2 linked regions of the Cellvibrio sp. PSBB006 genome follow. The protein of the gene in region 2 interacts with the protein of the main gene of each other region in a pairwise test. Links are inferred from orthologs where the notes say so. Each region holds a gene or a part of one and is shown on either strand. Other genes may lie near its edges.

Region 1 (16,275 bases), 4.5 Mb from region 2 along the record:
GCCAGGTAGAAAGTGCCCTGGTGGAGCGCGCTGAATTATTCAATCTGATACTTGAAGACGTGTACGGGCCGCGTTCTTTAATAAAACAACGCGTGATTCCGCCAGAGCTGATTTATTCCCACGCTGGCTTTCTGCGGGCGTGCCATGGATTGAAGCTGAAAGGCGAACACCAAATGATCCTGCACGGTGTAGACCTGGTACGCGGACCTGATGGCGCCATGAAGGTCATGGCCGATCGTACCCAGGCACCGTCCGGTGCCGGTTATGCGCTGGAGAATCGCACAGTGATGAGTCGCGTGTTTCCCAGCCTGTTCCGCGATAGCCACGTCCACCGCCTCTCATTATTCTTTGCCCGCCTGCGCCAAAAGCTGCAAGACATTAACCCGAACGGCGGCATCGCGCGCATCGTTGTGTTAACGCCCGGCGCCTACAATGAAACCTATTTTGAACACGCGTACCTCGCCAACTATCTCGGGTTTAATCTGGTTCAGGGCGGTGATCTGACGGTGCGCGACGGTTTTGTGTGGATGAAATCACTGGACGGATTAAAGCGTGTGGATGTGATTCTGCGCCGTGTCGACGATGTGTATTGCGACCCGGTGGAATTAAAAGGCGATTCACAATTGGGTGTCCCCGGCTTACTCGACGCCGCGCGTATGGGCAACGTCGCCATCGCCAATCCACTGGGCTCAAGCGTATTGGAAAATCCAGCGTGGCTGGGTTATCTCCCGGCCATTGCGCGGCATTTACTGGGTCGTGATTTGCAAATGGATTCGGTAAAAACCTGGTGGTGTGGCAATGAGGAAGATCTGGATTACGTGTGCGAAAACCTGCACACGTTACTGATCAAACCCACCTATCGCCGGCCGGGATTATATGAAGTCTACGGTGCAGAACTGGACGAAAAAAAATTGCAGGCGTGGAAAAATCGCATCCGCAAAAATCCGCTGCAATACGTTGCCCAGGAATATATTCCCTGTGCCTATACGCCCACCTGGCATCAAGGTGCTATCCAGCCGCGCGCCACTATCCTGCGCACCTTTGCTGTGGCAAGCGAATCTTCTTACGCGGTATTGCCCGGCGGTTTAACCCGCGTCAATCTCGATTCCACCGAAAAAATTATTTCTAACCAGCGCGGCTCGGTATCAAAGGACACCTGGGTACTGGCCACTGAACCGGAAAAGCTGGTCACCTTGCGCAGCAGCGAAAAATACCAGCCCCAGGAAACCACCAGCGAGCTACCCAGTCGTGTGGTGGAAAATTTATTCTGGATGGGCCGCTATGCCGAGCGGGCAGAATCCGCATTGCGCTTGTTGCGCACGGTGTTTATACAACTGAATAAATCCGAGAGTTTGCCCGATCCGGTGTATCGCTCACTGCTGAGTGCAGTGACCCACGTTACCTATACCTATCCCGGTTTTGCCGCCGAAAATCCCACACTGTTCAGTGATCCGGAACCGGAGATGTTATCCATCCTGCTCGACATGAATCGCGCCGGCAGTGTCGCCCACAGCCTAACGGCGATGATCAACGCGGCTGAGCAAGTCAAGGAACAACTCTCCAGCGATACCCAACGGGTTATCAATGACATTGGCGATGAGCTGCAAGCACTCAATAAGGCATTAACACCCGGCGCCCTTTCCGCTCCGGAAGAAGCGCTTGATCCGCTGGTCACTACCCTGCTGGCCCTCGCCGGTTTAATTCATGAAAGCATGTTGCGCGGCCATGGTTGGCATTTCATCAAGATGGGTCGGCGTATCGAACGCGCCTTGCAGATCGTGAGTTTATTGCGCGCCCTGCTGGTTCCAAAATTCGATGAGTCACCGCAAGACATGCTAATCGAGTCCGCCCTGCAATGCGGCGAAGCCTTGATTCCCTACCGCCGCCGTTACCAAACTGGCATCACCATGGAAAATGGTCTGGAGATGCTGGTGCTCAACAGCAAGAATCCCCGTTCGTTGATTTACCAACTGGAGCAGTTGGAATATCACTTTACCGAGTTGCCCAATACCCATGGCGTACTCACGCGGGAACGCAAGTTATTGCTTGAAGCGACCACAGCCCTGAAGTTAAGTGATGTGACCAACCTGGCCGAAAGTAACAGCGCTATCCGGCAACCGTTGGATCAGTTACTCGCGCGCATTCAATATCTGGTCGGTGCTGCCGGCAAAGAAATCAGCCAGCGCTATTTTGATCACACCCAAAGCCCGCAACTGCTGGTAAAAAATACTGAATGGCAGGATCACCTGTGAAATTTATCGTTCGCCATGTGACCAAATATTCCTACGAGCAACCGGTCAGCAGTTGTCACAATATTGCGTACATGGTGCCGCGCAATACCGCGAGCCAACAACTGGATACCATCGCGATTGCCATATCGCCCACCGCTTCGGTGAGCAATACACGCACCGATTATTTCGGCAATCAACTCTATCAATTTTCCATTGAGCAGGATCATTCGGAGCTGGAAGTGGAAGTCACCAGCCACATTCGTGTGGATGAAATGCCGATTAACCGCAACCTCGACTTCGGCAATACCTGCGCTTACAGCAAACAACGTTTGCATCAAAGTGCTGACCCGGAATGCCTCACGGCGCGCGAGTTTTTGCTGGACTCACCGATGATTCAGCAACACGCCGACCTGGCCCACTATGCCGCCGCGTTTTTTCCTGACGACCGCCCTTTTTTATCTGCGGTAATGGAATTGACGGAAAAGATTTACACCGATTTTACTTACGATCCTGGCTTCTCCGATGTCGCCACACCGCTGAGCGATGTACTGAAACATAAACGCGGTGTCTGCCAGGACTTCGCGCACTTTGCCATCGGTTGCCTGCGCTCGTTGGGCTACCCTGCACGTTACGTCAGCGGCTATCTCGAAACCCTCCCACCACCAGGGCAGGAAAAGCTCGTGGGCGCTGATGCGACCCACGCCTGGTTTGGCGTTTTTTCGCCCGGTGAGGGCTGGTTTGAGTTCGACCCCACCAATAACAAGATGGCGAGTGAGCAACACATCACTACCGCCTGGGGCCGCGACTATTCCGATGTGACGCCGCTCAAAGGCGTTATCTTCGGCGGCGGTAAACAACATACCCTCTCCGTCTCTGTCGACGTTCAACGCCTCGCCGATTAGAATCGCAACCCTGTTCTTCAGTCCCTCACAATGAGACGTTTATGACTCAACCGCTGACCCACCTGGGCGATATGCCTATTGATATTTTTTTGCGCGACTACTGGCAGAAAAAACCCTTGCTGATTCGCAATGCTCTGCCGGATTTTGTATCGCCCCTGGATGGCGACGAGTTGGCCGGCCTGGCCCTGGAAGAAGAGGTGGAATCGCGCCTGGTTGTGGAACATGGCAAGACGCCCTGGGAGTTACGTCATGGTCCTTTCGATGAAAAAACTTTTGCCATATTGCCCGAATCCCACTGGACACTGCTGGTGCAAGCAGTTGATCAATGGGTTCCGGAAGTTCATGAACTTCTGCAGCATTTTCGCTTTATCCCTAACTGGCGCCTCGATGACATCATGATCAGCTATGCGCCGGATCAGGGGAGTGTCGGCCCCCACTTTGATTATTACGATGTGTTTTTATTGCAGGGCGCGGGCAAACGTCATTGGCGTATCGGTCAAATGTGTGATGTTACTTCAGAGCGCGTAGCGGGTACGCCGCTGAATATTCTTAAACACTTTGATGTCGCTGACGAATGGATACTGGAACCGGGTGACATGCTGTACATTCCGCCGGGCGTCGCGCACTGGGGTATTGCCGACGGAGAATGTATCACCTACTCCATCGGCTTTCGCGCGCCCAGCCAGGCCGATATTGTCTGCGAACTGACACAGGATATCGCCAGCCGGTTAACCAACGATCAGCGCTTTCGTGATCCCGATTTAAAAGCCCAGAATAACCCCGGCGAAATCAGTCACGCTGCAGTGGAAAACCTCAAAGACATTCTGCTCGCCCAACTGACCGACGAGAACCTGGCTCATTGGTTTGGCAAGCACATGACCGAACGAAAATATGTTGAAGAAACAGACAGTGAAGAAACGGTCGACAACGACGATTGGCGGGCGGCCATGCGCGAAGAGGAACTCCTGCTCTGGCGTCATCCTGCCGCGCGGTTTGCTTACCATGTCCTGGCGGATAAAACGCTGTTATTTGTGGATGGGCAATCTTTTAGGTGTTCACGGGAGCTGGCCGAAACGCTGTGTCAGATAACAGAAATTGATTGGCCCACCCTGGAACCTTTGCTGGACGACCCACTCAATCTTCCCGTTATGACCGCGTTGATTAACCAGGAAAGCCTGTTACTCGATGAATAAAGCAGCTTGCAAACACCAGCAGGTTTTCTGGTCCGACGCGGAAGCGGTTTTGCGTCATATCCGCACGCGCGTATTCATGGACGAGCAACAGGTTTCCGCCGCAGATGAGTGGGATGGTCAGGATGAAACCGCCATTCATTTTCTGACATCACTGGATAACGGTCAGGCCATTGCAACAGCACGGGTGCTGGTTGAAGCCGATGCGGCAGGCGAATCGCTCTATCATATCGGCCGGGTTGCGGTGTTAAGGGATTATCGCCGAGAGGGTGTTGGCCGCGCATTGATGGCTTATGTTATTGATTGGTGTCTTCAACAATCATCTTCAGCGCGGTTGTACCTCCACGCACAAACCTCGCGCACCGCGTTTTATCAATATCTTGGTTTTGTGCCCCAGGGCACAGAGTTTATGGATGCCGGAATTCCCCATATCACCATGTGGTATCGTCCCGCCCAGTAGCATGGGAGTTTTATCATGAGCCAGACTTCTTCTGTCAGTGATCAATTAATTCTGCTGGAAAATTGCACGGATTTTCAGGAGCACGCCTTGAGCCTGGCGCAGGACGCGCGCCGTCAGATTGCCATCCTCAGTACGGATCTGGATATTGCGGTGTATGACCGTGATGAATTTGTGAGCGCAATATCTCAATTGGTTCGCAACAGCCGCTTCGCTCAAGTGCAAATTCTGGTCAAAAATACCAAGCCTTTAATTGAACGGGGCCATAAACTGGCGCGGCTGTCGCAACGATTATCCAGTAAGGTTCTGTTGCGCAAGCTAACCATCCAGCCAGAAAATGCCGATATGGGTTTTATGTTGCGCGATAACGATGGCTTATTGTTCAAGAACGATGACCTGGTCTTTCGCGGCTTCGCTAATTATGCAGCGGCGGTCGAAGTGAAACGTTTGCGCGAAACCTTTGACTACCTGTGGCAATACGCAGAACCTGAACCCGATCTCCAACTGCTGCACATTTAATGGCTAAAAACAGCGTTTTTTTCGAGGAAAACGCTACTTTCTTGTTGCCGATTCAATTTTTATACTATATATATAGCGTCAACCTTTGTGGTGGGCGCTTTAAGCCTATAAAAACAGGGGTTTTTGAAGACGCTGTCGATAAAACTTTCTGTTTAAACAATGGTCAGGTATTCAATTCAACCCCTCGTTGCATGCAGTTAACCGCTGTATGTTTTACTTGAATAATTAAAAGGAAACCAATATGGCCGCTAAAAAACCAGCCGCAAAACCAGCCAAAGCCGCAGCCAAGCCTGTTGCTAAAAAAGCACCTGCTAAAGCGCCCGTCAAAAAAGTTGCTGCTAAAGCTGCTCCTGCTGTTGTTAAGCCCATTGCAGAGCGCCAGAACAAAACCCAGATGCTGACTCAAATTGCTGATGCAACTGAGCTGAGCAAAAAGCAAGTGCAGTCCGTATTGGACGAGCTGACCAATATCATTGAAGGTCACGTTAAGAAAAAAGGTGTGGGCGAATTCGTTCTGCCAGGTCTGCTGAAGATCACCACTGTGAAAAAGCCGGCGACCAAAGCGCGTAAGGGCATCAACCCTTTCACTGGCGAAGAAGTGATGTTCAAAGCCAAGCCAGCCAGCACTTCTGTTAAAGTGCGTCCGCTGAAAAAACTGAAAGAGATGGCGCTTTAATATCAGCCTGATTTTGGTTAATAAAAAACCCCGCAATGCGGGGTTTTTTATTTATGGCCAGTAGTGTTGTTTGAAAGGCACTTCGTCGTCCGTTTGTCATTAGGGCCTTGGTTTCGAAACCCTCAATTCAGGGATGAATTGAGGGAGCTACAGGGATGTATTCATGCGTTTTCGAAACCAAGTCCCTAACGACAAACGGATCACATAGAGGGGCGGATAATCTCAAAGCCTTCGCCCACTAACGCATTTTGTATACGTTTGATGCGATCTTGCAGTTGTTCAGGGGTGTAATCCAATATATTGGCCTTACCCCAGATCGGCTGTGGCCAGGCAGGATCGTCGGAGAAACGGGCGATGTGATGAACGTGCAGTTGGCGCACTACATTGCCTAAGGCCGCTACGTTCATTTTATGGGCATCGAAGAGACTGGTCATGACTTCTGACAAGCGGCAGGATTCGCGTATCAGTTGCAGTTGGTCTTCTTCGCTGAGATGGTGGATTTCGTATACATCCTCCCGTTCGGGGACGAGGATGCACCAGGGATAGTTGGCATCTTTGCTCAGTAATAACAGAGATAACGTAAAGCGCCCGATGATGACAGAATCCTGCGCGAGTCTGGGGTGAAGTTCAAACATAGCAATTACCTTTTAGCAAAATCGGAATCCTGCCGCCGCATAAATCGACGAATCTGTGAAGATGCCTTCTGTACCGCGCGCATCAAGCACCGTAGAATAAGCGCCTTTGATCCCGAGTGTCACGATGAATTGAGCAGCCGCCTTATGGCATAGACAGGTATCTGTGTGCCAGGTTCGCTGCGCGTCGGGGTCCAACATTCACCTCCCAGTATAGTCATTGAAATAAGAAGCCACGTTTATGCGCGCTACCCGTTTTTTAATTGCCACGCTCAAAGAAACGCCCGCCGATGCAGAAGTGATCAGCCATCAATTGATGCTGCGCGCAGGCATGATTCGTAAACTTGCCTCCGGACTCTACACCTGGTTGCCCTTGGGCTTGCGCGTGCTGCGCAAGGTAGAGCGCATCATTCGCGAGGAGATGGACAAGTCCGGCGCGCAGGAGGTGCTGATGCCAGTGGTTCAGCCCAGCGAGCTGTGGATTGAATCAGGCCGTTGGGAGCAATATGGTCCTGAGCTGTTGCGGATTAATGATCGCCACGACCGCGCCTTCTGCCTCGGCCCAACACACGAAGAAGTCATCACCGATTTGATTCGCAACGAGCTGAACAGCTATAAGCAGTTACCGGCGAATTTTTATCAGATACAGACCAAATTCCGCGATGAAATCCGGCCCCGTTTCGGTGTGATGCGTTCGCGTGAATTTATTATGAAGGACGCTTATTCTTTCCATGCGACCCAGGAATCCTTGCAGGATACTTACGATGTGATGCATCGCACTTACTGCAATATCTTCAGCCGCATCGGATTACAATTTCGGCCAGTACTCGCCGATACCGGTTCGATTGGTGGCGCTTTCTCCCACGAATTCCACGTACTCGCCGCCAGCGGTGAAGATGCAATCGCGTTTAGCAGCGGCAGCGATTACGCCGCGAATATTGAAAAAGCCGAGGCGTTGCCACCGGCATCTGCACGGCCAGCACCCAGCCAGTTATTGCATGAAGTCGCTACACTTCAACAACATACTATCGATGAAGTCAGCGCTTTCCTCAAAGTCTCCCCGTCACAGGTTGTCAAAACCCTGATCGTATTGGGCGAAGCAGAAGCCGGTAAAGAGCAACCCCTGGTCGCGCTGGTATTGCGTGGTGATCATGAGCTCAACGATATCAAGGCTGAAAAATTAACTGGCGTCGCGGCACCGCTCACCTTTGCGCCGGAAGCGCGTATCAAGGCAGAGCTTGGAGTTGGTTTAGGCTCGATCGGCCCGGTGGGTTTGCAAATTCCGGTCATTGTGGACCACGCCGCCGCGCATCTGGCTGATTTCGTATGCGGTGCCAATAAAGATGGTTTCCATTTAACCGGGGTGAATTGGGAGCGCGATCTTCACGTGCCCATGGTGGCAGATATTCGCAATGTGGTGGCCGGTGACGCCAGCCCGGACGGTATGGGTACGCTGGATATCAAACGCGGTATTGAGGTGGGCCATATCTTCCAACTCGGCACCAAATATTCTGAAGCGCTCAAAGCGCGCGTGTTGGATGAAAACGGTAAAGAACAAACCATGATCATGGGTTGTTACGGTATCGGTGTGACGCGTGTCGTCGCCGCGGCTATTGAACAGAATTTTGATGAGAACGGCATTATCTGGCCCGATGCTATCGCGCCTTTCCATGTGGCGCTGATTCCCATCAACATCAGCAAGTCACCGGCGGTCGCGCAAAAATGCGAAGCACTGTATACAGAATTACAAGCTGCCGGCATTGACGTTTTGTTTATGGATGATGAAAAAGCGCGCCTGGGTGTGATGCTGGCCAATACCGAATTAATGGGTATTCCGCACCGCATCGTAGTGGGAGATCGCGGCCTGGAAAGTGGCACCCTGGAGTACAAAGGTCGTCGCGATGCAGATAAACAGGAAATACCCGCCGGTGAAGTCGTAAGCTTCCTGACGAATAAAATCAAGCAGGATTAACGTTGTTTATAAACAGGTTCATCAATACAGATGAACCTGTTTTCTTTCAACAATTATTCCGCAGAAAAATTGTCAAGCTGCATGAATTGCTCCGGCAATAACACCTGATGAGTAATCCGCGCGGCCAATATCGCTCCGTTAAACCAATGCACTTCGTTCATCCGCGCACCGATTGATGTCTTACCGGTTTTGGCAATAGGCAGGTAATCAACCTCCGCCGACAATTCTTTCTTTCCGTTTACAAACGCTGTGAATTGGCGATCCTTATAGGTGATTGCCGCGTGAGTCCATTGTTCCATAGGATGAACCAGACTCGAATCGATCAGCGTGTATTGCGACACCTCGGATTTAATATAAGTGTCCAGATACCACTGACGTTGATCATTCAAACGCAACTCTATAGTAATGCGGCGGTTGGGATTCTCCGGTGCTTCAATATGAAAGAAACGCGGCTCAAGGTTTTCGGGATAGGCGTCGTTGGGTTTAAAGATAATCTCCACAGTAAATTCGCTCGCACCGTCCAGTGGATTATCATCCACCAACAAGCGATCACCATCGCCATCAAACATCACGGCCGTGCCGTAGACGGAGTCCACCAATTGCGGATTGCCTTGTGTTACTACCGGCAGGCCCGCAATCTGCTCAAGAGAATCAATACGCCATAGATATTGTTGCGGCTGGTTGGCGCAACCTGTGCCTACCAGCAAAATACAAAATAGCAATGTTTTTATCGTGGTTGATCTCATAGCTTTCTCTCTTTTTTGTTTTGATTTTCTTTGATGGTGCTTTTTGTGATTAATCGGACTTTGATTTGTCATCGTTATAATAATCCCGATGAGCCTGGTCGAGCTTGCGGCTGACATCACCGGGCGAACCGGTTTTACGAGCCAACAAACTATAGGCCACCGGCACGACAAATAATGTCAGAAACGTGGCCAACAACACGCCAAATATCACCACAATACCAATAACAAATCGGGTTTCCGAACCGGCGCCGCTGGAGATCACCAAAGGCACAGCTCCCGCCACCGCCGTTAAGCTGGTCATTAAAATCGGACGCAATCGCGCTGAAGAAGCCTCCAATAACGCCTGATGAAATTCTACACCGCGATCACGCAACTGGTTAACAAATTCCACAATCAAAATGCCGTTCTTGGCTGCCAGCCCGATCAACATGATCAAACCGATTTGCGAATATAAATTAAACGAGTTGCCTGTGATGTACAGCCCCAACATACCACCGAGAATCGCCAGGGGTACCGTCAGCATGATGACAAACGGGTGAATATAACTCTCGAATTGTGCTGCCAACACCAGAAACGTAATCAGGATACCGAGCAAAAAGATAAACATGACCGAACTGCCGGCGGTTTGAAAATCCCTCGATAAACCTTTGTAATCCACAACCGCAGAATCCGGCAAATGTTCTCGCACCAGACCATTTAGGTAGTCCAGCGCTTCACCCAGCGCCAGCTCTTCGGAAAGGTTTGCCTCTATTGTTAACGAGCGGACTCGATTGTAGCGATTCAAGCGGCTGGCATCGGCCATCTCACGCAACTGCACCAGATTTGCCAGGGGGATCAATTCACCAGAGTGCTCCGAGCGCACGTACATGTTTTGCAAGCTGGTGGTAGTACGCTGCTCATCGCGTTCACCTTGCAGGATCAAATCGTATTCTTCACCATCATCAATGTAAGTTGTAACCCGGCGCGAACCCAACATGGTTTCCAGTGTCCGACCGATGTTGTTGACGCTCACGCCTAAATCCGCTGCACGGTTGGTGTCGATAATGACTTCGACCTGCGGCTTGGTTTCCTTGTAATCCCAGTCGATGCTTTCGAGGCCGGGGTTACTGGCTTCGATTTTTTCTAACATGATATCGCGCCACTCGGCCAACTCATTATAAGAGCCACCACCGATAACAAATTGCACCGGTTTTTGTGTCTGCGAACCGAACCCCTGACGCATTACCGGCGCCGCTGTCACGCCGGGTAAATCGCTGAGCTTCGCGCGGATTTCATCCATCACCACAAATGCGCTGCGTCGCAGACTCCAATCGTTCATCACAGCAATGATAATCCCGCTGTTAAAATTTTCTGCCGTGCCAAAGGAGCGCGGCGAGCGCACCATCAAACGACTTATTTCATTGGTATCCACATACACCATCATGCGTTTTTCAATTTCGTTCATGTACTCTTCCATGTAGGAAAAGCTAGCACCTTCCGGTCCGTTGACCATGACAAAAAATGTACCCCGGTCTTCACGAGGCGCGTATTCGGAAGGAATTAAGCGCGATAGCATAAAAGTCGCAAATAATAATCCAGCAAAAATCACTACCACGAGCTTGCTGCGATTCAGGCAGGCGTTGATCGAACGCGTGTAGTAGTGACGCAGGCACATGGTCCATTCGTTGATTTTATCGACCAGTTTATTTTTATGGTCGTTACGTTTAAGAAACTGGGACGCCAGCATGGGCGAAAGCGTCAAGGCGATGAGCGATGAAAATGCCACAGAGGCCGCCATGGTTATCGCAAATTCGGAAAACAGGCGGCCGATATCACCCTTCAGGAAAACAATCGGCACAAAGATCGCAATCAACACCAGGGTGGTTGCAATAACGGCAAAGCCCACTTCGCGCGTACCGTCGAACGCCGCCAGTAACGGCGGTTTATTTTTTTCTTCCATATGGCGAACAATATTTTCCAGCACCACAATTGCATCATCCACCACCAGTCCGATAGCCAGTACCAGTGCCAACAGCGTTAACATGTTGACCGAGAAACCCAGCACAGCAAGCACCGTAAATGTTGCAATGATAGAAACCGGTACAGCCACCGCCGGCACAAGCATGGCACGCACACTGCCGAGAAACAGATAGATAACCAATACCACCAGAAAAATGGCGATGCCCAGCGTGAGATACACTTCTTCGATCGCGCGTTCAACAAAGATAGAACTGTCATAGCTGTCTTCAATGCCCATGCCATCCGGCAAGTTAGCGACGATGCGATCACGCTCTGCTTTTACACCGCGCGCTACATCAATGGTGTTGGCAGTGGATTGTTTACTGATACCAATCCCGACTTGATTGACGCCATTACCGCGAAACATATTGCGGTCTTCTTCCGTTCCTTTTTCAACCCGCGCTACATCACCCAGACGAATCAGGTAACCATCTTCACCGCGCTGCAACACCAACTGGGAAAAATCCTCAGCGGTGAGATAATTGCGGGCCATGCGCACCGTAAACTGTCGCTCCTCAGATTCGATACTGCCCGCCGGCAGCTCAACATTTTCTGCGCGCAAGGCATCTTCAACATCATTAACGGTCAGGTGGCGCGCCGCCAGTTCACGACGATCCAGCCAGATACGCATGGCGTAACGTTTTTCACCACCAATCCTCACGCGCGCCACACCATCCACCACAGAGAAACGGTCTACCAGATATCGCTGTGCATAATCAGAGAGTTCCGGCGTGGTCATATTGTCACTGGTAAAGTTAAACCACAGGATGACGTCTTCATCTGAACTCACCTTTTCAACTTCCGGTGGTTCAGCTTCGATGGGTAAATTACCCAACACACGGGATACACGGTCACGAATATCGTTTGCCGCCGCGTCCATATCCTGCCCGACATCGAACTGCACCACGATGTTGGAGCGACCATTTTCACTGCTGGATTCAATGTAACGAATGCCCTCCACGCCGGAGATGCGATCTTCAATAACTTTGGTGATACGTGTTTCAACAATGCTGGCTGCAGCCCCGGGATAATCCGTGCGAATCGACACCACTGGCGGATCGATATCAGGGTATTCGCGTAGTGTCAGGCGCTCGAAAGCCACCAAACCAAAGGCGATGAGAAGAATGGAAATAACGGAAGCAAAAACCGGGCGTTTGATCGAGACATCGGAGAGTAGCATGTGGGTTACCCTCAGGATTTAGTTGAATCGATCAGTTCAGATAAACTTTCCTCACCGGTTTCTTCGGCGGTGATATTGATCAGCGTACCAGCGCGAATTTTTTGTAAGCCATGGGTTACCACTTTTTCGTCGGCGTCCAATCCATTGAGGATTTCCACAAAACCGCGCAGGCGTTGACCAATAGTGACCTGACGACGCTCTACCGTAAACGTTTCACCCTGGGGCTGAACCACAAACACAAAATTATCACTTCCCAAAGGGACCAGCGCCGCTTCAGATATCACCAACGCTTCTCGCTTGTTGGCATAGAGGTTAATACTCATCAGCATGCCCTGCTTTAACTCGCGATCATCATTGGGCAACAGGGCTCGTACAGTAATCGCACGGGTCACGGGATCAATCTGATTATCGATGCTGTAGATCTTACCTTCGAATACCTTATCGCCCAGCGCACGGCTCTTGGCCATGATAGGTAAATCAACTTGTAAACTGCGCAGATAAATCGCCGGCACCGTAAAATCAAGTTTCATACGGCTGTCGTCATTGATGGTGGTGATTAAATCTCCGGGGGAAACCAGGGCGCCGACGCTGATATTGCGCAGGCCAACGACGCCGCTGAACGGCGCATCGAGATGCAGGTCTTGCAAACGCGCATCAATAGCAAGGTAACGTGCGTGAGCCGATTCGTATTCACGCATGCGCTGATCAAGCAAGGATTGGGAAGCAGCCCTGGTTTCAACCAGAGAGCGAACCCGCTCCATTTGCTTGCGTGCTTCTTCCATATTGAAACGCGCTTCATCTAACAGTGCCCGCTCCTCGGCGTTAGTCATTTCCACTAACACCTGGCCTTTTTTTACACGCTGGCCGTCATCAAAATTAATATTCGTCACTGTCTTGGTAACGTTGGACGTTAAGCGAATGGATTCATTGGCCCGCAAAGTACCCAGGGCTTCAATGCGACTTTCGAGCGGTTGTGATGTGACGGCCTGAACAATGACATCGACTGCTTTCGTGGTTTGTGCCATCAGGGGTGGGACTAACATCATCAGTGAGCCAAATAAAATAGCTCCCGGCAGGTGCAATCGCATCATCACTTTCTCTCTTATTACCCGATCTGCCTTAGGGCAGGAATCATTTTTGGCGCAGACTCTATCACATCTTTCAGCATGAAATATAAAACATCCATGCCAACCATTTACGCGGTTAAAAGTGGAAAGATTGGGCTGAGAGAGACGACGCCATGCGTTAACGCTGGTTTATCTCGAAAGATTACGCTGATGATGAGACAAGCGATAAGCAGTTAACAATTGTTTACAGTGATATAACACTTGTTAACCGGTTGAAGAGACGGGAGGCCATTGGCCCGATAAACAAACATTTATTCAGTAGCTTTAATTGCCGAGGAGATTTGCGGTTGCGTGAAACCCCGGTATTGAAGAAATCGCATCTGACGCGCCTTTTCTTTCATATCCTGCGGCTCAGAAATACCAAAACGTTTATGCCTTTCCGCAACAGCCAGCTCAAACCAATCCTGGTCGGAAGAATCAAGATATAGATTAATCAAGGTTTCGCTGATACCTTTTTCTTTCAACTCCAAAGCTATGCGTATCGGCCCTTTACCTTGACGTTTGCGCATGATTATAAAAGCTTCTGTATAACGTTCATCGCTTTGAAGATTCTCAGCGGTTAATACAGCGATAACGGCAGCGACATCAGCCCCCTCAAAACGTGGCGCAAGCTTCCGGCGCAATTCATGTGCGGAATGTTCGCGCATTGCCAGCAAGTTCATGGCAGCCAACCTGATATCGGAAGTCGTCTTGTTATCAGCCACGAGAGGCTCGTCCTTATTACATCATTCAAAAAAATGGCCGCAAAGCGGCCATGGGTTTACAAATTTTTCACATTACATTGGTGGAAATTTACTGATAATTTCAACAACCGCGCTGGTCAAAATTTCTCGTTGCTCTTGGGGGGTTAAGCCGCTGCGCAGACGTTTTTCCGATACACCCCGCCAAATAGGCTTTTCCGTTTTCGCATCAACGATATCAACGATCAAACTCCCTTGGTTGTACACGCGAGCCGAGCCGGTGGTGCCGTAAAACAGCGGTGCTGGATAGTAATAACGGTAACCTCTGCCATAGTAGCCATAACCGTAGAGACGATCATAGGTTCCCGGGTCCAGTTTTTCTTCAATAACAATATGATAGTTCACCAGAAAATCAGGTTTGGTATCAGCCGGTGGCTGCTGATAACGCTGACCTAACTCCCGGTCAATAACGGAATGTATATGGCTAAATGTAAAAGGAGAAATGAGGATTTCATCCTTCGTTTCCTGCCGGGCTTCTGCTACGTGGTAGGTTTTCAGGGTAGAAAAGTCATAACCCGAAAGATAATCAGTGACAACATACGGTTTACTTGAGCATGCACCCAATATGGCGAGCGTCAGAAACAAACCAATCAGGTTACTAAAGCGAATCATTTCACACCTCTACTTTACTTTCGGCTTATAGGTTTTAACGGAGTAATGATGAAATCTGATACGCAGCATACCCACCACATTGTCAGCGCGCAACTTATCACTATTTATCGCTTCGCCCCGCTATTCCACCTGAAAATCTGCATAGCCATGTAATCGACAGTAGCTGGATAAAAATTCGACTCTGCCTCAATAGTGAAGTTCAGCCGCACTCAAGGGAGATTCTGAAAGGAACGACGGAAACCAGGCCATCCAAAGCCCGATTTCCGTCACAGACGATTTAAGACATTTCTACTTCATCTTCTGAGTCAGCGCTGGTGCCGAGCGACAACTGCGGTGTGTTAAGGAGTTCGGCCCGAACCTTCTGCTCCAGCTCTTTGGCGATCTCCGGATTTTCCTGCAGAAATTTCATGACATTGTTTTTACCCTGGCCAATCTTATTGCCCTGGTAGCTATACCAGGCTCCTGCCTTGTCAACCATGCCAAGCTTGACTCCATAGTCGACAATCTCACCCATACGGTTGATGCCGCTGCCGTACAGGATCTGGAATTCCGCCTGCTTGAAGGGTGGAGCAACCTTGTTCTTCACCACTTTTACGCGCGTTTCGGAACCGATCACTTCTTCGCCTTCTTTTACAGCACCAATACGGCGAATATCCAGACGCACTGAAGCATAAAATTTCAGCGCATTACCACCAGTAGTGGTTTCCGGGTTACCAAACATAACACCGATCTTCATCCGGATCTGGTTGATGAAGATCACCAGACAGTTAGCATTTTTGATATTACCGGTGATTTTACGCAAGGCTTGTGACATCAAACGCGCCTGCAAACCGACGTGGTGATCACCCATTTCGCCTTCAATTTCCGCACGGGGCGTCAGTGCAGCTACAGAGTCCACAACCAATACATCCACCGCACCGGAGCGCACCAGCATATCGGTCACTTCCAGAGCCTGCTCGCCGGTGTCCGGCTGGGAAATAATCAGGTCTTCCACTTTAACGCCAAGCTTGGCGGCATAAATCGGATCAAGCGCGTGCTCCGCGTCGATAAAAGCGCAGTTACCGCCTTGCCTTTGAGCTTCGGCGATAACCTGTAAAGTCAGGGTTGTTTTACCGGAAGATTCCGGCCCATAAATTTCAATAATCCGGCCTTTGGGCAAACCACCGATTCCCAGTGCTACATCCAGCCCCAGTGAACCCGTAGAAATCGCTGGAATGGCAACCTGCTCCCGGTCGCCCATGCGCATCACAGTACCCTTACCAAATTGACGTTCGATTTGACTCAGGGCTGCTT
Region 2 (16,477 bases):
AACTCCCATTCACCGTTATCCAGCACGGGCAGGGCGAGGATGTCAGAAATCACATTATTCAAATAATCTGCCGCTTGTTTAATCCGCGCGAGTTCCTTATCGACGCTACCATTACTGCGTTGCTGGGCGAGACCCAGGGCGATTTGCAGGCGGGCCAACGGCGAGCGCAACTCGTGGGAAACATCTTTAATCAGACGCTTTTGTTCGAGCATGGCTTTTTCAAGGCGCTCGGTCATGTGGTCAAAATCGCGGCCCAGCGCGGCAATTTCATCATTGCGCCCGGAGAATTGCTTGCCGACCCGCACACTTAAATCACCGCGCGCAATTTGTTGTGTTGCTTTCTGCAAGGTATTCAGGCTGCGCGTGAAATGGCGTGCGAGGAAGAAGCAGGCGCTGCCGCTGATCAGTATTGAGACCAGCAACAACGGCCAGATATTCTCGATAAACATTTCCCACAGGATGTCGCGATCCGAGCCGTCATCTCGGCCTGGGGAGATGGTGATCAACTTCACGCTATTGCCATCGTTAAGCGTGATGTAGCGACCGAATAATTTGCGATTGCGATCCTGGACTTTATCGTAGGGATGACGACTGGTGAGTTTGGGCAACAAAACCAATACGCCGGGAGGCAGGGGGCGATCCAGCAGATCGCGGTTGTCTTTGTCCACCACATAGAAAAAACGGGTGGACCATGCGGGCATGCTACGCATGTCCTGCATCACCTGTTTGGTATTGCGATTGATCGCCGCACCGGTCATTTGAAACAGCAGGCGTTTGGCCGGCTCTTCGTCGCGATCAATTGAGCGTTGCATGCGGTCCGGTGTCATGTCGAACCAATGCACGACGACGTTAGTGGCCACAATAATCAGGGCGGTAATCAACCAGAAGGTGATAAATATCTTGAGATACAGGCGGGTCATGAAGGGTTATTCGGTATCGTTCAATGTAAGCATATAACCTGCACCGCGAACATTGATAATCAAATCCTTGTGGGCACCGACGGCGGTTAGTTTTTTGCGGATATTGCTGACGTGTACATCAATACTGCGATCATAAGGGGTCAGTTTGCGATTCAATGCCTGTTCCGTCATTTCATCTTTACTGATCACTTGCCCCGCACTGCGCACCAATAACTCCAACACACTGAATTCTGTACCGGTCAGAGGCACATCAGTGTCTTCCCAGGTCACACTGCGACTGCCCAGATGAAGGGTCAATTTGTCTGAGCTGATCCGCTCCACCGCCTGTTGCGCAGCCTGGTTTGGCGTAGCCCGACGCAATACTGCGCGGATGCGTGCAACCAGCTCGCGCGGGTCGCAGGGTTTGGGCAGATAATCATCAGCACCGATCTCCAGACCGATCACCCGATCAATCGTGTCGCCTTTAGCCGTGAGCATCAGTACCGGCGTCTGGCATTTCTGACGCAATTGTTTGAGCACATCAAAACCATTGCGGATGGGCAGCATGACATCGAGAACGATAGCGGCGTACTGATTGTGGTTGGGAAGGTCTACGGCTTGCTGTCCATCGTGCACCATGTCGACGACGAAGCCTTCAGTGGAGAGATATTCATTCAGTAATTGGCAGAGTTCTTTATCGTCATCGATCAAAAGCAATTTATTCATGGGTAGTCCATCTGATCAGATACTGTGGAAGTAAGTGTGCTACAGCGCCACGCAAAGTGTCATGGTTATTGTGAATTGTTTAACCCTTCTTAACATTGCATCAGAGATACTGGCTCCAACGACAACAAGAGCATTTCATCAGGCTCTCGTCGTAAAAACCTGTTGGTAACTGACCTGAGTGGGTATTACTTGAATGATAGGTCGCGTTGCCAAGAGAGCAAGTCTGATCGACTAACCCTCGGAGATTCAATTATGAATACGATGAAAAATTGGCGTCATCTTATCACTGGTATTACCACCCTGGCGGTGGTTTCTTTGGGCAGTTACGCCCTGGCGGAAGAGACCGCAGACCCAGGTAAAGATTGCAAAGGCAAACACAGCTTTCATCAACACATGAAAGGAGACCGCCCATTTGAACACATGGCCAGAATGCTGGAACTCACCGACGAACAAAAACAGACATTAGCCGCACATAAAGATGAGCAACGCGCAAACTATCGTGAACAGCGCCAGCAAGTTCGTGAAGCGCAGCGAGCATTACATCAGGCGGTTGCCAACAACGCGGATGAAGCAGAAGTAGCCATACTGGCGGATAAACTGGGCGACCTGAATGCACAACAAGTGATCGCGCGGGCCAAGGACAAACAGTTTCTGCTCAGCATCCTGACACCGGAACAGAAAGAAAAAATGGAGCAGATGAAATCAAAGCGTAAAGAACACTGGCGCGAAAAAGCGGCTGATACCCGGGCCTGATCCGCTTCCTTCTGTTATCTGAATTGACATTAGCACAACGCAAGTTTGGCGTTAGGCTCTATGTTTCGAAACCCTCAATTCAGGGATGAATTGAGGGAGCTACAGGGAGGTATGCATGTGTTTTCGAAACATAGAGCCTAATGACAAACGAACTACGAAGCACCCTTGTAGTATTTATCACGAAGTTTGACCCTTGCACCCAACAAACAATGTTGGGAAAATCCGCACTCTTTTTGGCGGGCTCTAGCGGCCCGCCGACTCGATTCCTTTATATTCCGGCAATCCCGAGGTGAATGTGGGCAAGATAGGTCTGTTTTTCGGCAGTGACGAAGGTAATACCGAGCGTGTTGCCTACCGTATCCAGAAACGCTTCGGCGAAGATATGGTGGATGTGATGGATATTGCCGATGTTACCCAACTGGAATTTGCCGAGTACGACCGGATCATCCTTGGCATCCCCACCTGGGATTTTGGCCAGATTCAATCAGACTGGGAAGAATTCTGGGATGACATCGCCGCCGTGGATTTTGCTGGCAAGACGGTAGCCCTGTTCGGCTTGGGTGATCAGTTTGGCTACGGCGACTACTTTCTCGATGCCATGGGCATGCTGCACGATGTCATTATCCAGTCCGGCCCGGTCATCGTCGGGCACTGGCCCACGGAAGGCTATGAATTTGACGCATCCAAAGCCGAGATTCCCGGTGCGGGCATGTTTGTCGGCCTCGCATTGGATGAAGACCAGCAGGAACAACTGACCGCAGAGCGCCTTAATCGCTGGTGCGCCCAGGTTCACGCCGAGTTTGGCTTGGATACACCCTTGCAAGCCCTGGACGATTGATCAATCAGGGCGCTTCCGCCAGAAATACGGCGCGAATCGGCGCCGGATGGCCCTCCGCCGTTAACGCCGGGTTCTCAGGATCGAGAAATTCCGGCAGGGAATGGAAGCGCATCCAGTGGGTGGAGCGTTGTTCATCCGCAGTGGTAGGGCAGACATCCGCCACCCGCGGATTCGCAAAACCCATCTTGCGCAGCCAGGACACCAGCGTGGCGCAACTGGGCAAGAACCAGACATTATTCATCATCGCGTAACGGCCTTCGGGCACCAGCACCTCGCCCATCTCTCCTTCAATAACCAGCGTTTCCAACACCAATTGTCCGCCGGGACGTAAGGCTTCTTTCAGTTCGCGCAGATGATCCATAGGCGAGCGCCGATGGTAAAACACACCCATGGAAAACACCGTATCAAACGCCTGAAGTTTGGGAGGCAGGTCTTCTATACCTACCGGTAACACATCCACCGGAGCCTGCGCGTCAATCAGCTGTTTGATCATATGGAACTGCACGACGAAGCGCGGAGAGGGATCAATACCAACAACCCGTGAAGCGCCTGCGCCCAACATACGCCAACAGTGATAACCGTTGCCGCAGCCCACATCCAGAATCAGTCGATCCTTCAACGGCGTTAGATGCGGTAAAACCCGATCCCACTTCCAGTCCGAGCGCCATTCGGTATCGATGTGAATCCCATGGACATGGTAGGGCCCTTTGCGCCAGGGAATGAGTTGTTCGAGGGCCGCGCGCAGCTGTGCGCGAGTGGTTTCATCACAATCATCCGTGTTACCGATGACGACGCCACGCTGCAAATCGATCTGCGACGCTTTAACTGATGGCATTTGCATCAATGCCTGTTTCCAGCCCGGCAGATCACCGTAGCGTTGTTCGCTCAGGCCTGCAGCAATTTGAGCCGGCAAATCGGGCAGCCAGGGGGCGAGGGGCGTGTGGGGTAAGGCGGCGAGCAGAGCGTGGTAATCCATCATGGTTTGATTGCAATCATGGAGGCGAAATTAAAACATTGAAACCAGACATCCACGCTGCCAAAACCTGCCTCTCGCAGACGTTGGCGATGGGTCGCCAGGGTTTCGGGAATCAGCACATTTTCAATTGCGGAGCGCTTACGGGCAATCTCCAGATCGCTGTAACCGTTGCTGCGTTTGAAATTGTGGTGCAATTCGATCATCAGTTCATGATGAGGCTGGTCTTCAAAGGCAACCTTTTCAGACAATATCAATACGCCGCCAGGCAATAAGCCCTCGTAAATGGCCGTTAGTACAGCCAGGCGCTGGTCAACCGGAATGAACTGTAAGGTGAAATTCAGAACCGCCATGGAGGCGCGCTCAATATTGATGTCTTGCACATCGCCACAGACCAGCTCTACAGAAATTTCCCCGCTGTCGGCGGCAATAACTTGTTGGCAGCGTTCAATCATCGCGGCTGAATTATCAACACCGAGGATTCGGGTATTGGCGGCCCGAATGCGATGACGCATCGCCAGGGTCGCTGCGCCCAGAGAGCAGCCGAGGTCATAGCAGACACTGTCCGCCTGAACATAGCGCTCGGCCAGGTTGCCAATCATATTGATGATGGTGGCATACCCCGGAACTGAACGTTTGATCATATCCGGAAAAACATTGACGACGGTTTCATCAAAAACAAACGGCCCTGATTGGCCCAGGGGATTTGCATAAATGTTGTCGGGTTTATGGTCGGACATAGGTGTTGTCGGTTTGATAAATGGGGGCGCATTGTAACGCTCTGGCGGCAGGCAGAGTAGTTAAGTTTGTGTAAAAACGGCCCTGGTATCGATGCAATTTCATCAAAACGTCACAATTCAAAACGATGATATTGCGATGAATACACGCCAATCCCTTCCCTCTGTAAACGCTCTTTCTCCCGCGCAACCGGACCTGCACAGAGAATTGCAGCGCTTGATTGATTTACGTTTGCTGACGCCATTATTTCAGCCAATTTTTGCGCTCGACAGCCTTCGAATTCTTGGCTATGAAGCCTTGATTCGCGGCCCGGAAAATAGCCCGCTGCATACACCTGATCAACTCTTTGCTGCGGCGCGCTCGGCTCGTCATCTGGCGAGCCTGGAATATGCGTGTCGCGAAGCATCCTGTCACCAGTTCGTGAGCCTGGGTTTGCCCGGGAAGTTATTTCTCAATATGTCGCCCCTGAGTTTCACTGACAGTAATTACCGCGATGGTGTAACCCGGGAAATCCTCCAACGTGTCGGTTTAAACGCAGAACGCTTGGTATTTGAATTGACAGAGAACCAGCCGTTGGATGAGTTCGAATTGTTGCGTTCCGCATCGGACCATTTCAAGCGGCAAGGGTTTGCAGTGGCACTGGATGATCTGGGAGCCGGTTACGCGGGCCTGCGGGTATGGAGTGAGTTGCGACCCGATTATGTGAAGATTGATCGCCACTTTATCAGCGGAATCGATCAGGATGCGGTGAAGCGGGAATTTGTTCGTGCGATGCTCGATATTGCCCATCGCATGGGCAATAAAGTGATCGCAGAAGGCATAGAGACTGCTGCCGAATTGCGCACCTTGATCGCGATGGGCGTGGAGTATGCGCAAGGTTATTATCTGGCGCGGCCCATGGCAGAGCCAATGCGCCAGGCTCCCCCGGTATTATCCGGTTTTCAGCGCGAACGCTTTCCCCGTCATCCGGATTTTTTTCACCGCACCGTGGGCGACATACTGGCTGACTCGGTAGTCGTTTCGCCCGGCACGCCAGCGGCGGACGTCGTCAAGATGTTTCGCGCGGATGTGCGCCTGACCTGTGTCCCCGTTGTTGCCGGCAATCAACCGATCGGTATGGTCAGTCGTGTGGAATTATTGAATATCTTCGCGCAGCGCTACGGTCATGAGTTGCACTCCACGAAATTGATTACCGAGTTTGTCAGCCCACTGTCCCTGACGTTGGAAATTGATACTGAACTTAAAGTAGCAGGCCAACTGATCACAGAAGATCCCCAGCAAAACCTGAGTGTAGATTTTATTATCAGCGAGCAAGGGTTATATCGTGGGGTAGGTACAGTGCGGAATCTTTTGCGCTGTATCACGGAAGAAAAATTGCGCGCTGCGCGCCACAGTAATCCGTTAACGCAATTGCCGGGTAATGTCCCGCTGTATGAATGGATTGATTACCTGCTTAACAGCTACACGGAATTTGTGGTGGCCTATTGCGATATCAATCAATTCAAGCCATTTAATGACACTTTTGGTTATAGTTATGGTGATGAAGTCATTGTGAAACTGGGGCAGTTGCTGATGGCGAATGTGGATACGGAAAAAGATTTTGTTGGTCATGTAGGCGGTGACGATTTCATCGTTGTATTTCGCAGTGAGGACTGGCGCGCGCGATGCGAAGATATTCTGGCGTCGTTTACGGATGTCTATCACACCGTTCTGCCCACACCGCAGAGTGAATACTGGAGCCATGATCGCGAAGGTAACCGCCAGCGTTTTGGTCCACTGACGCTTGCAATAGGTTGTGTTCAACCCGATCCGCTGGCATGTATGACGCACCATCAGGTTTCCTTGCTTCTGGCCGATGCAAAACACAGTGCCAAGCGAGGTAATGGAAACTGTATATTCGAGTCGCGCCGTCGCACACCTTATCCTTCCTGATTCTCAATTTTTCTTGCTCTGGCACTTTTCTCCCGGATAAATTGGACTATGCTCCAACAATAGCTTTTTTGGATTGGAGAGAGGCTCCCTATGGCTGAGGCGGAATACCATAAGCTACACGCCTTGATAGTAGACGACTTCGATAGCTTTCGTGTGACTGTCAGTAATATGTTGCAGGACATCGGTATTCAGTTCATTGACAGCGCCGTTAATGGTGCCGATGCCCTGCGTCACTGCAAGAATAAATCCTACGATCTGATTCTGTGTGATCATAACCTGGGCAAGGGGAAAACCGGCCAGCAGGTTTTGGAAGATTTGCGCGAGAATGGCCACCTTAACCGTTATGCCTTATTTGTATTGATTTCGGCGGAGTCGAGTAAAAGTATCATCATGGCCGCCTATGATTACGAGCCAGATGCCTATCTCACCAAACCCATCACCACCAAAGCCTTGCAGCAACGCCTGGGTCGTTTGTTTGCACAGCGTGCGCGCATGTTGCCGATTATGCAGGCAATGGATGATGAACGATGGGAGATTGCCGAAGCCTTGTGCCTGCGTGAGATCAAAGACAGTGGGCGCTATGCCAATCAGTGTCAAAAATTTCTGGGGCAGCTCTATATCCTCACTGGCCACTATGAGAAAGCCGAGACAGTTTATCGGGATGTGCTGGACGTGCGACAACTGGATTGGGCGCAAGTGGGGATGGCGCGGGTTAAAAAATTGCAAGGCGATCTGGTGAGCGCCCAGCAGTGGCTTGAAGACGTGATGAGTACCAATCCCTTATGCATGAAAGCATACGATCTTCAAGCTGAGATTTATCGCGAACAGCCTCTGCATAAACGCTTGCAGGACGTATTACAGCAGGCCGTGGAAATATCGCCTCTGTCAATCTTGCGGCAACAACAATTGGGCGATATCGCCATGATGAATAATGATGCTGAAACAGCAGCCAACGCGTATCGACGAACCGTGCGCCTCGGTGAAAACTCTTATTATGATCGATTGGAGAATCACACGGGCTTTGCGCGGGCAACGCTGGCGTTATTCCGTGAAGATAAAATACTGGCCAAACCCTTATTGCGTGAGGCGCTGAAAACGATGGCGGAACTGGAACAACGTTTCAGCAAAACGCCCGAAGAAAAAGTTGAAACACAACTGATTGAATCGCAACTGCTTGCATCCAATGGCGAAGCGAAGAAAGCAGAAGAGCTATTACAAAATGCGCGTAATTTGAGTGCGAACATTGAGGCCTTGCCCATTGATACTGAGGTGGAATTGGTTCGGGCCTATACCGCTACCGGCCAAAAAAATATGGCGGATGAACTGACTCGTAGCTTGTTGGAACGCTATAAAGGTTCGGAGCGAGACCTGGAAAAACTGGATGCGTTGCTGGAAGAGCCCGCCAGTGAGAAAAACCGCTCCCTGGTGGCATCTATAAATAAAAAGGGTATTGCTTGTTACGAGTCTCAAGACTATGACGCGGCGATTCAATGCTTTAAAGATGCATTGCAAACTTTCCCAAACCACATCGGTATTCGTTTAAATCTGGTGCAAGCGTTGGTGGATAAATTAAAGCTGGATGTTGACGCCGCTTCCATGGATCTGGCAATCGATACCCTGGCGCAGATCGACGATAAAATCGTGCCGACCCATGACCAATATCGACGCTTTCGCCAATTGCAGGACATGTTGCGCAACCTCGATAACAACCGTCGACGTTGATCCATTTTTGTGAGCGTTTTATATGATTGATGATAACGATATGACCTCTGCCAAAGACACGCCTCTGGATTTCGCCTTTGTGCTGGCGTCCAGTGTTCACGATATGAAGAACTCCCTGGGGATGCTGCTGAACACGCTTGCGACCATGATGGAAAAGTCTCCACCACAAGATGCGGAACAGACCAGAACCTATGCCGTACTGGAATATGAGGCCGCGCGAATCAACAGTGAGTTGGTTCAACTCTTGTCGCTTTACCGGATGCAGCATGAACACCTGTTAGTGCAGATAGATGAGCACCATGTCATTGATGTACTTGAAGAACAGCTGGCTCGTAACGATATGCTATTTCGTACACGGGGTATTCATTTGCAGCTGGATTGCGACGAAGATTTGAGTTGGTATTTTGACGGGGAGCTGATCGGTGGTGTGATAAATAATATTCTGGTGAACTGTGCGCGCTACTGTCGCAGTACTTTGCTGGTTTCTGCCAAGATTATCGACAATAAACTCTGCATAGCCATAGCCGATGATGGTCAGGGTTATCCCGCCAGTATGTTAGCTGCACCGCATGAGATAAATGCCGGCGTATCATTTTCTTCCGGTAGCACTAACCTTGGGTTATTGTTTGCGCATCGTGTTGCGGCTTTGCATCGCTCCCGCGAGCAGCAGGGTTACATTCAACTGGCCAATCAGGGCCCTTTGGGTGGTGGTGTGTTTCAACTTTGGTTGCCTTAGTAATCTATCCAAGTGATTCACAGTTGAAATGCGGCGCATGCTATAGCATTATCCGCGGTGCCCTCCGAATTAACCCGGTGCTCTTTAGGCCTGGTGCTCTCTAGACCCGGTGCTCTCTAAATAAGGAACCTTATATGCTAAAAATCCGCTTCAAAAACAATAAATATAATGCGGTATGGTTAGTAGAACCAAAGGTATCCATTGGTCGGCTTATAACCAATGATCTGGTTGTCGATGATGCAGACGTTGCCGATAGTCACATTGAAGTTCTGGTCGAGCACGAACAACTTACCTTGAAAAATCTGGTGCCTGAAAAACCGGTCAAGGTGAATGACGAGGAAGTCTCCAGTATTTGCACATTGAAACCGGATGATGTGATCACGCTTGGAGCAGTAGAGCTTCAGGTAATTGATCCCAAACGCGAACCCAAGGAAGCGGTAGTCGAAGCTGGTAATGTCACCCAACTACGAACACCAACACCCAAGACAACCGGTTGGGCATTGAAAGCTAATCACACCGCGCTGGCTAATCGTGTTTTTCCTATCAAGGAAATGACCATCGTGGGGCGCGCTACCGAATGCGACATCAGTCTTGCCGCTGCACACTTGTCCCGCCGACACGCACAATTGCAAGTGCTGGACGGACTCCTTTATGTCAAAGATCTGGGGTCCGCCAACGGCACCTTTGTGAATGGAAAACAAGTAACAGAGGCGAGGGTAAAGCGCGGCGACGAGCTTCGCTTTGATACTCTCAGTTTTGGTGTAATAGGCCCTACGACTGATGACCTGGCCAAAACCACGGTGCGTTCGCCGGCATCAAAAGTGCCGGATGCAACGCCGATCCCGAAAACCAAACCTATCGCCAAACCCCGCCAATCTGCACATGTTGCTGGTGATGTGAAAGCGGCCGGTCAACGTTCAATTCACGCGCGACCTTCCCAGCCTCGCGAGGAAGATACGCCCAGACATGGTCGGATGGGGCTGGCGTTATTGGTGATTATTGCCGTGGTAGTGGTTGCCGCACTTTATTTCACCCGCCGTTAAAAAAGCGGCTAAAGTTGATTAAACTTTGGCCGATAACCCTCAGTAATCGACGTTGATTAAGCTGTTATGGGGGTTCAATGCAAATTCCACCGCTTTCCCAGTCACCGTTTCGTTTGAGCAGTCATGCTCAAACGACGGATGGTAACCGATCAGACAATACCCGTTTGCAATCCGGTATTTCCCGAGATCCTGCTGTTTCTTCCGCCACCTCCCGGCAAGACGCGCTTGCGCTCTTTGAGCGCACACTGACCATGGGCTATGAAAAATTACAGGCCAAGCAGGGCGCAGTGGGTCAATTTGCGGCCCTTGAACCACTGACGGCAGAAAAAGTCGCGGGTAATATCCTGGGCTTTATCGAGCGTCGTCTACAGATGGATGTCGCCGAAGGTGCTACCCAGGAGCAACTGGCGTCGCGCCTGGAAGCGGGACTGGCGGGTTTCAAGAAAGGTTTTGCAGAAGCCAGTGAAAAGCTGAAAGCGCTGAGTATGCTATCGCCGGACGTTGAACAAGATATTGGCAAAACCTACAATCTGGTGTTGACCGGTGTTGATGCCCTCAGAGAAAAATTCCTTGGCGGGCTGGTAAAAAACGAACCCACAACTACACCTGAGACCACCCCACAGGCGACGCGCCAGCAAGCTTATGCAGCCTTGGCCAGTAGCAGCTATCAATACGCCAGTGCCAGCAGTTTCAGTTTTCAATTAACGACAGCCGAAGGTGATAAAGTCACCATTTCTGCCAGCAGTGCCCAAGCGTTTAGTGGTCAATATGCGCGAGGTGTTGCGGGCAATAGTGAGAGCTATACCTTGGCTGAGACGATGAGTGCATCCTACAGCTCTACCCGTGAATCCAGCTGGTCAATCCAGGGCGATTTAAATGATGATGAGATGCAGGCCATTGAAGAACTGTTGGGGCAAATTAATAAGCTGGCCGGTGAGTTCTTCAACGGCAATCTTGACGAGGCTTTTAATCAGGCTTTGGCGCTGGGGTATGATCAGCAACACATCACGGCTTTCTCGCTGAATTTAACCCAAGTTGAAGTACAGCGGGTGAGCACGGCCTATCAACAATTTAATGATGCACCTATCGGGGAAAATCCTGGTGAGCATCTCTTGCCCGTCGGCAAATTTGTTCGTGACTTGTTGAATGCTTTGGAGACGGCAAATAATTTTTCTGAGCCGGAAACCTTGTTGCTGGATTTAAGCGAAAAGATTGTAGCAACGGATGAAAATGAAACGTCATCTCCCGCTCAACGTTTCCGCGATTTTGTTGAACAGGTGCTACACAGTATGAAGCCTGTTTGATGGTCCTGAGTCCTGCCAGGTGCTGAATAAATAAAACCTGTTACAATTCTTTTTTTGTAGCAGGTTTTTTTATGTCACCTCTTATTCTTTATACCACGGCGGGCTGTCACCTGTGCGACACCGCCAAGACCGTGTTGTGGCCATTGCTGACAGAGTTCGGATTGCGTTTGCAGGAAGTTGATATTGCAGAGTCAGATGCGCTCATTGAACGGTATGGTATTCGCATCCCGGTTGTTGCATTTGAAGGGGCGGCTGCGGAATTATCCTGGCCTTTTGTTGCGGAGCAAGCGCGGGATTTTATTGCCGAGCATAGTCAGGGTTAACGTGGATTAAAGCCCATGGTTTCCATGGTGGTGGTAACCCAGGTCAGCGCATCCAGATAAATATGGGATAGTGTATCCGGAGAGATATTGCGCGAGCCGAGATAATCCCAATCAATTTTATCCCATTCTGCGCGCTCATAATGCTCAACGATATCGAGCACTTTTCCTTCATCTCCCAAATGTTGTAACAAGGCTTCGTTCAATTGTTCACTTAAGGAAATATTGCTGAGTAAAATTTCCAGGGGGGCATCCATAAATGCATCCAAGGTCGACAATAAACCTACAGTAAAAAAAGTATCCTGACGTTTTTTACCGCTCATGGTCGCGGCAATAATTTCGCACATTCGGGCGCGCGTCAGCGCGGCAATACTTAGTTCCATCGGTTTATCGCCGAGATTCGCCATCGCCAGCAAATTTACCCAATTCTTGATGATGTTTAATCCCAGCAAGGTAATGGCCTGGCGCAGTGATTCAATTGTGCGTGGCAGGGCGAAGGCGGCGGAGTTGACCAAACGCAAGAGTTTGTAGCTTAACATGGGGTCGCGTGCAACCAACTGTTCTACCTGTTCCAGTGGGACATCCGGGTCGTGTAAAACAGACAGTAATTGCAGTACTGCTTGTTTATTTTCGGTGATCTTGCGTCCCTTGATCACTTTGGGGCGCGCGAGAAAATAGCCCTGGAATAAATCAAATCCCGCATCCTTGCAGTATTCGAGCATCTCGTAGGTTTCTACTTTTTCCGCTAGCAACGTAAGGCCGAAGGGCTTGAGGTAATCGATATGTTCGCGGATTTGGTCGGGCGACAATTGCAGGACATCCAGTTTAATAATGTCCGCATAGGGAATGAGGTCTCGCGTTTCATCGGTCAGCTCAAAGTCATCCAGTGCAATGGTGTAACCCTGCTCGCGCAGACTGCGCAGACTGTGCAACATTTGTGCATCAATTTGTTGACCTTCAAGCACTTCCACAACCAGTTGCCGTCGGTCGAATGGCGGTGGGGTCAGAAGCAAGGTGCGGGTGAAATTAATGAAGGCCTGATGATGACCGACGACACTGTGGATGGATAATTCGGTAAAGGTATGCAGCAGAACTTGTGAGCTGGCCATGTCGCCGCCATCTGCTGTGTATTCATTCAAATCACAACTTCGGCATAGCAGCTCATATGCAACCACTTGCATCTTGCGATTGAAGATCGGCTGGCGCGCCAGCAAAGGCAATAACTCGGACATAGACTACTATGAAATCCTTACCGTTGATCAACCATGCGAGTCTGGTGGCATCAATGATGTTGAACTAGCTGCCCTTCATTGTATGACTTATATGGCTAAATGAAAACTCAGGTCAGGGCGAGTATGGCCTCGTTCCGATTTTTCAGGTATCAGTTGCACCGATTGCGTGCTGGATAGAGTAGGTGGGTTGCACACCTTGTTGCCAATAGTAAACCGTCTTGGCGGTTGGGCAGCGCGCAAAAAAAATAACAGGCCCGCTTTGTTTGCCAAAGTCGAGCCTTGCGTTTTCGTGCGAAAGTTATAACGAATTATTGGCTTCCAGCGGTGTAATAAAAGGTTGTTTTTCACCAGTCCGGTAGCCGTAGATGACTGAAAATGACAACACGTTTTGCACGTAACCTCGGGTTTCATGGAACGGAATCGTTTCAATCCAGACGTCGTAAGGTAACTTTGCGTCCTCCTTACTGAGCCATTGTTTAACGCGGGTTGGTCCGGCATTGTAAGCTGCTGCCGCAAGGATGCGGTTGCCATTGAACTGGTTCAATAATTGGTTGAGGTAACGACTACCCAGCGCAATATTTTTTTCCGGCTTTAATAAATCGTGTTTGTTGGAGTAGGCGATGCCTGCTCGCTTTGCGGTATGCAGTGCCGTTGCAGGCATCAGCTGCATCAGACCCAAAGCGCCCGCTGGAGAACGGGCATCCGGGCTGAAGGCACTTTCCTGCCGTGCAATGGCGAGTAAAAGCAGCGGGTTCACCGAGGTTGCTTTCGCGGCAGTCGCCACGTGCTCCTGGTAGGCAAGCGGGAAGCGAACTTGCAGGTCGTCCCAATACTCTGCGTCAATCATTGCCTGGATACCCTGACGATGCCAGCCCCAACGATCTGCCAGGCGACCTGCTGCCACGATCTCGTCGGTTTTCATGCGACGCGTAGTGTGAAACCACTCGCGGCTCGCACCATAAATATCACCCAGGATATAAAGCTCGCGTGCCCGCTGAACGCCCGCGGCCTGTTCAACCTGAGATTGTAGTTCCGGGGAAATTAACATCGGCTTATCGACCAGGCGGTATTCATATCCCAGTTTATCGGCGGATAAAAAACCATAGAAACTGCGTGTGGCCGCAACGCGGTTATACAGCGACTGAACGCTTTGACCATCGACTTCCTTAATATCAAGTTCTTCCATGATGCGTGCACGCCAATACAACCAGCGTTCGGTCTGCTGGGCTTCGACGGGTAACCGGGTCAACCAGTTATAAGCCTTTTCCCAGTCTTGCTTGCGCAAGGAATCGCGAATCAAAGCTTCGGTCAGGTCAGTACTGGTAATCTGGGATATCGAGGACAGCAAACTCTCTGCTGCATCCTGGTTGTCCTGGCGCAGCAGGCGTGTGGCGATGTGGTATTGGGTTTCCAGCCGCTTGCTATCTTCAAACAATTGTTGCGCATCATAGCCTTGCCACAGGGTCAGCGCTTTGGACGCATCTTGTAAGGCAAGACGTTGCAAGCCATAAAGGATGATCTCCTGCATTTCTGAGGATTGGGTACTGAAACGTGAGGTTTGCGCCAGGATACGCGGATTCAGGCGGACTTCCTGAAAGAGCAAGGCGAGCTTTTTCTGCGGTTCCGCCATTTGGCGCGACAGATAACCGGCAAGGCCGGTATTGCCTGCTTGCACAGCCTTGCTGTGTCTCTCCCACAAGAGTGCAGGCGTCAGTTTGCCGGCGGTTATCCAGCGAGTGAATACCGGATCGCATGCTTTGGATTGCGATTCAGCGATGTTCCATAGCGGGGCTACATCCTCATAGGCTGTTTCATCGCCCGTTTCCAAACGTGCACGCAGGCTGTTGCATGCTAGTTCCGCGTCATTCAGTTCGGCATTGTAAAACGTGTTGTAATCCTGCCATTGCTGGCGGCTCGCCAAGGTTCTTAACCAACGGTGCAATAAGCGATCACTCAGATAGGAATCAGGATATTCAGATAAAAAAGCGGCGACATCTGCTTTGGGTAAAGTATTCAGACGGTTGCCAATATCCTGATACTCAAGGTAGGGAAGGAGCGGATAGTCTTCCAGGGTGGCAATCAATTTTTTATACGTTTGTACTTGCCGGCGATTCAATGCTGTTTTTGCTGCGGCGTAATTCTTGCGTTGCTCAGTGCGATCAACCTGAACCAATGTGGCAATAGTTGTTTCGCTTGCAACCGCTTCGCTTGCGGCCGGTGAAGGCGCAACGACAGGTTCTTTTTCCACGCCGACAGCACTGGAGACCATTAGAAAACTACCAAACACTCCAGCAGAAATGGGGCGGAGTGCAAACAACAACCATGCGCGCATTGAAAACCTCGGGTACGCCTTAACGCGGTTTGAAAAATTCTGGCTTTATCGGACAGCCTCATTTATAGCGAATACATTGAGAATAACAGTGGATTATCGGATTCGCCAGTGGCCGGAGTAAACTTCATCTTCTATAGAGATAAATTTTCTAACATATTGATATAAAGTAAGAAAATACTGTCACCTATTCACCCGTTTTTATAGTTATCTGACGGTAACCGGCATCGTTAAGTATTCGTTTGGTTCGACGTTTCAACCTGGGTCCGGTTCCATTTTCTGGCTTGCTTCAGTCACCATTATGCCTATACCTACAACGCAATTTAGTCTGCGTTGTTGGAGATAAAAGCGGTATCATGCGGACCCTCGTCAGCCAAGGCTCTTTTGGCATTTTGTAATAGTGGATGAATGATTTTCTTATGTCGTTGATTAAATTGGAAAAAGCGTATCTGAGTTACGGCTTGCAAGTATTGCTGGATCAGATTGACCTCACGATTGAGCGCGGCCAACGGTTGTGTTTGATTGGACGTAACGGTGCGGGTAAATCCAGTTTGCTGAAAGTGATCGACGGAGAGGTTGACCTGGATAAAGGCGATATCATCCGGCAAAGCGGCGTGCGCATTGCGCGGCTGGAGCAAGATCTGCCGGAGGCAGACGACCGTCAAGTATTTGATGTGGTTGCTGCGCAATTTCAGGGGATGGGTGAATTGCTGGCGGAATATCGCCACTTGGCTCACGCAGCGGAAATCTCCGATGCCGGGATGGCAAAAATGGCCGCGCTGCAACAACAAATCGAAGCGCGGGATGGCTGGAATTTGCAACAGCAGGTTGAGACGGTGCTATCCCGCCTTGACTTGCCGGCAGAGCGCTTTATGCGCGAATTGTCCGGCGGATGGCGTCGCCGCGTTGCGCTTGCCAAAGCCCTGGTGGGC

What was found.
Region 1: the proteins of CBR65_RS02730 (region 2) and CBR65_RS21375 interact in binary tests that used the Escherichia coli proteins (3 or more experiments, as listed by UniProt). The link is inferred for Cellvibrio sp. PSBB006 from one-to-one orthologs.

The regions. Positions count from the first base shown.
Region 1 is NZ_CP021382.1:5,125,323-5,141,597, reverse strand. Bases 12,609-15,376 are described here. They hold CBR65_RS21375 (regulatory protein RecX), read right to left. Parts: upstream 14,335-15,376; coding sequence 13,882-14,334; downstream 12,609-13,881. Other genes in these bases: recA (recombinase RecA), read right to left, coding at 15,260-15,376; CBR65_RS21370 (DUF4136 domain-containing protein), read right to left, coding at 14,407-14,982; CBR65_RS21380 (efflux RND transporter periplasmic adaptor subunit), read right to left, coding at 12,609-13,594. In the rest of the region: CBR65_RS21430 (circularly permuted type 2 ATP-grasp protein), read left to right, coding at 1-2,252; CBR65_RS21425 (transglutaminase family protein), read left to right, coding at 2,249-3,133; CBR65_RS21420 (cupin domain-containing protein), read left to right, coding at 3,175-4,326; CBR65_RS21415 (GNAT family N-acetyltransferase), read left to right, coding at 4,319-4,783; CBR65_RS21410 (hypothetical protein), read left to right, coding at 4,799-5,299; CBR65_RS21405 (HU family DNA-binding protein), read left to right, coding at 5,541-5,975; CBR65_RS21400 (HIT domain-containing protein), read right to left, coding at 6,176-6,610; CBR65_RS21395 (proline--tRNA ligase), read left to right, coding at 6,849-8,579; CBR65_RS21390 (LamG domain-containing protein), read right to left, coding at 8,633-9,325; CBR65_RS21385 (efflux RND transporter permease subunit), read right to left, coding at 9,375-12,503; more of CBR65_RS21380, read right to left, coding at 12,515-12,608; more of recA, read right to left, coding at 15,377-16,275. UniProt on the Escherichia coli protein: Modulates RecA activity through direct physical interaction. Can inhibit both RecA recombinase and coprotease activities. May have a regulatory role during the SOS response. Inhibits DNA strand exchange in vitro.
Region 2 is NZ_CP021382.1:582,512-598,988, forward strand. The notes cover bases 1,475-4,444. They hold CBR65_RS02730 (flavodoxin), read left to right. Parts: upstream 1,475-2,673; coding sequence 2,674-3,216; downstream 3,217-4,444. Other genes in these bases: CBR65_RS02720 (response regulator transcription factor), read right to left, coding at 1,475-1,625; CBR65_RS02725 (Spy/CpxP family protein refolding chaperone), read left to right, coding at 1,878-2,378; cmoB (tRNA 5-methoxyuridine(34)/uridine 5-oxyacetic acid(34) synthase CmoB), read right to left, coding at 3,221-4,192; cmoA (carboxy-S-adenosyl-L-methionine synthase CmoA), read right to left, coding at 4,192-4,444. In the rest of the region: CBR65_RS02715 (ATP-binding protein), read right to left, coding at 1-920; more of CBR65_RS02720, read right to left, coding at 927-1,474; more of cmoA, read right to left, coding at 4,445-4,929; CBR65_RS02745 (bifunctional diguanylate cyclase/phosphodiesterase), read left to right, coding at 5,066-6,859; CBR65_RS02750 (tetratricopeptide repeat-containing response regulator), read left to right, coding at 6,950-8,581; CBR65_RS02755 (sensor histidine kinase KdpD), read left to right, coding at 8,604-9,317; CBR65_RS02760 (FHA domain-containing protein), read left to right, coding at 9,452-10,360; CBR65_RS02765 (DUF5610 domain-containing protein), read left to right, coding at 10,438-11,664; CBR65_RS02770 (glutaredoxin family protein), read left to right, coding at 11,736-11,987; CBR65_RS02775 (EAL and HDOD domain-containing protein), read right to left, coding at 11,984-13,216; CBR65_RS02780 (transglycosylase SLT domain-containing protein), read right to left, coding at 13,515-15,548; CBR65_RS02785 (ATP-binding cassette domain-containing protein), read left to right, coding at 15,965-16,477. UniProt on the Escherichia coli protein: Low-potential electron donor to a number of redox enzymes. Involved in the reactivation of inactive cob(II)alamin in methionine synthase.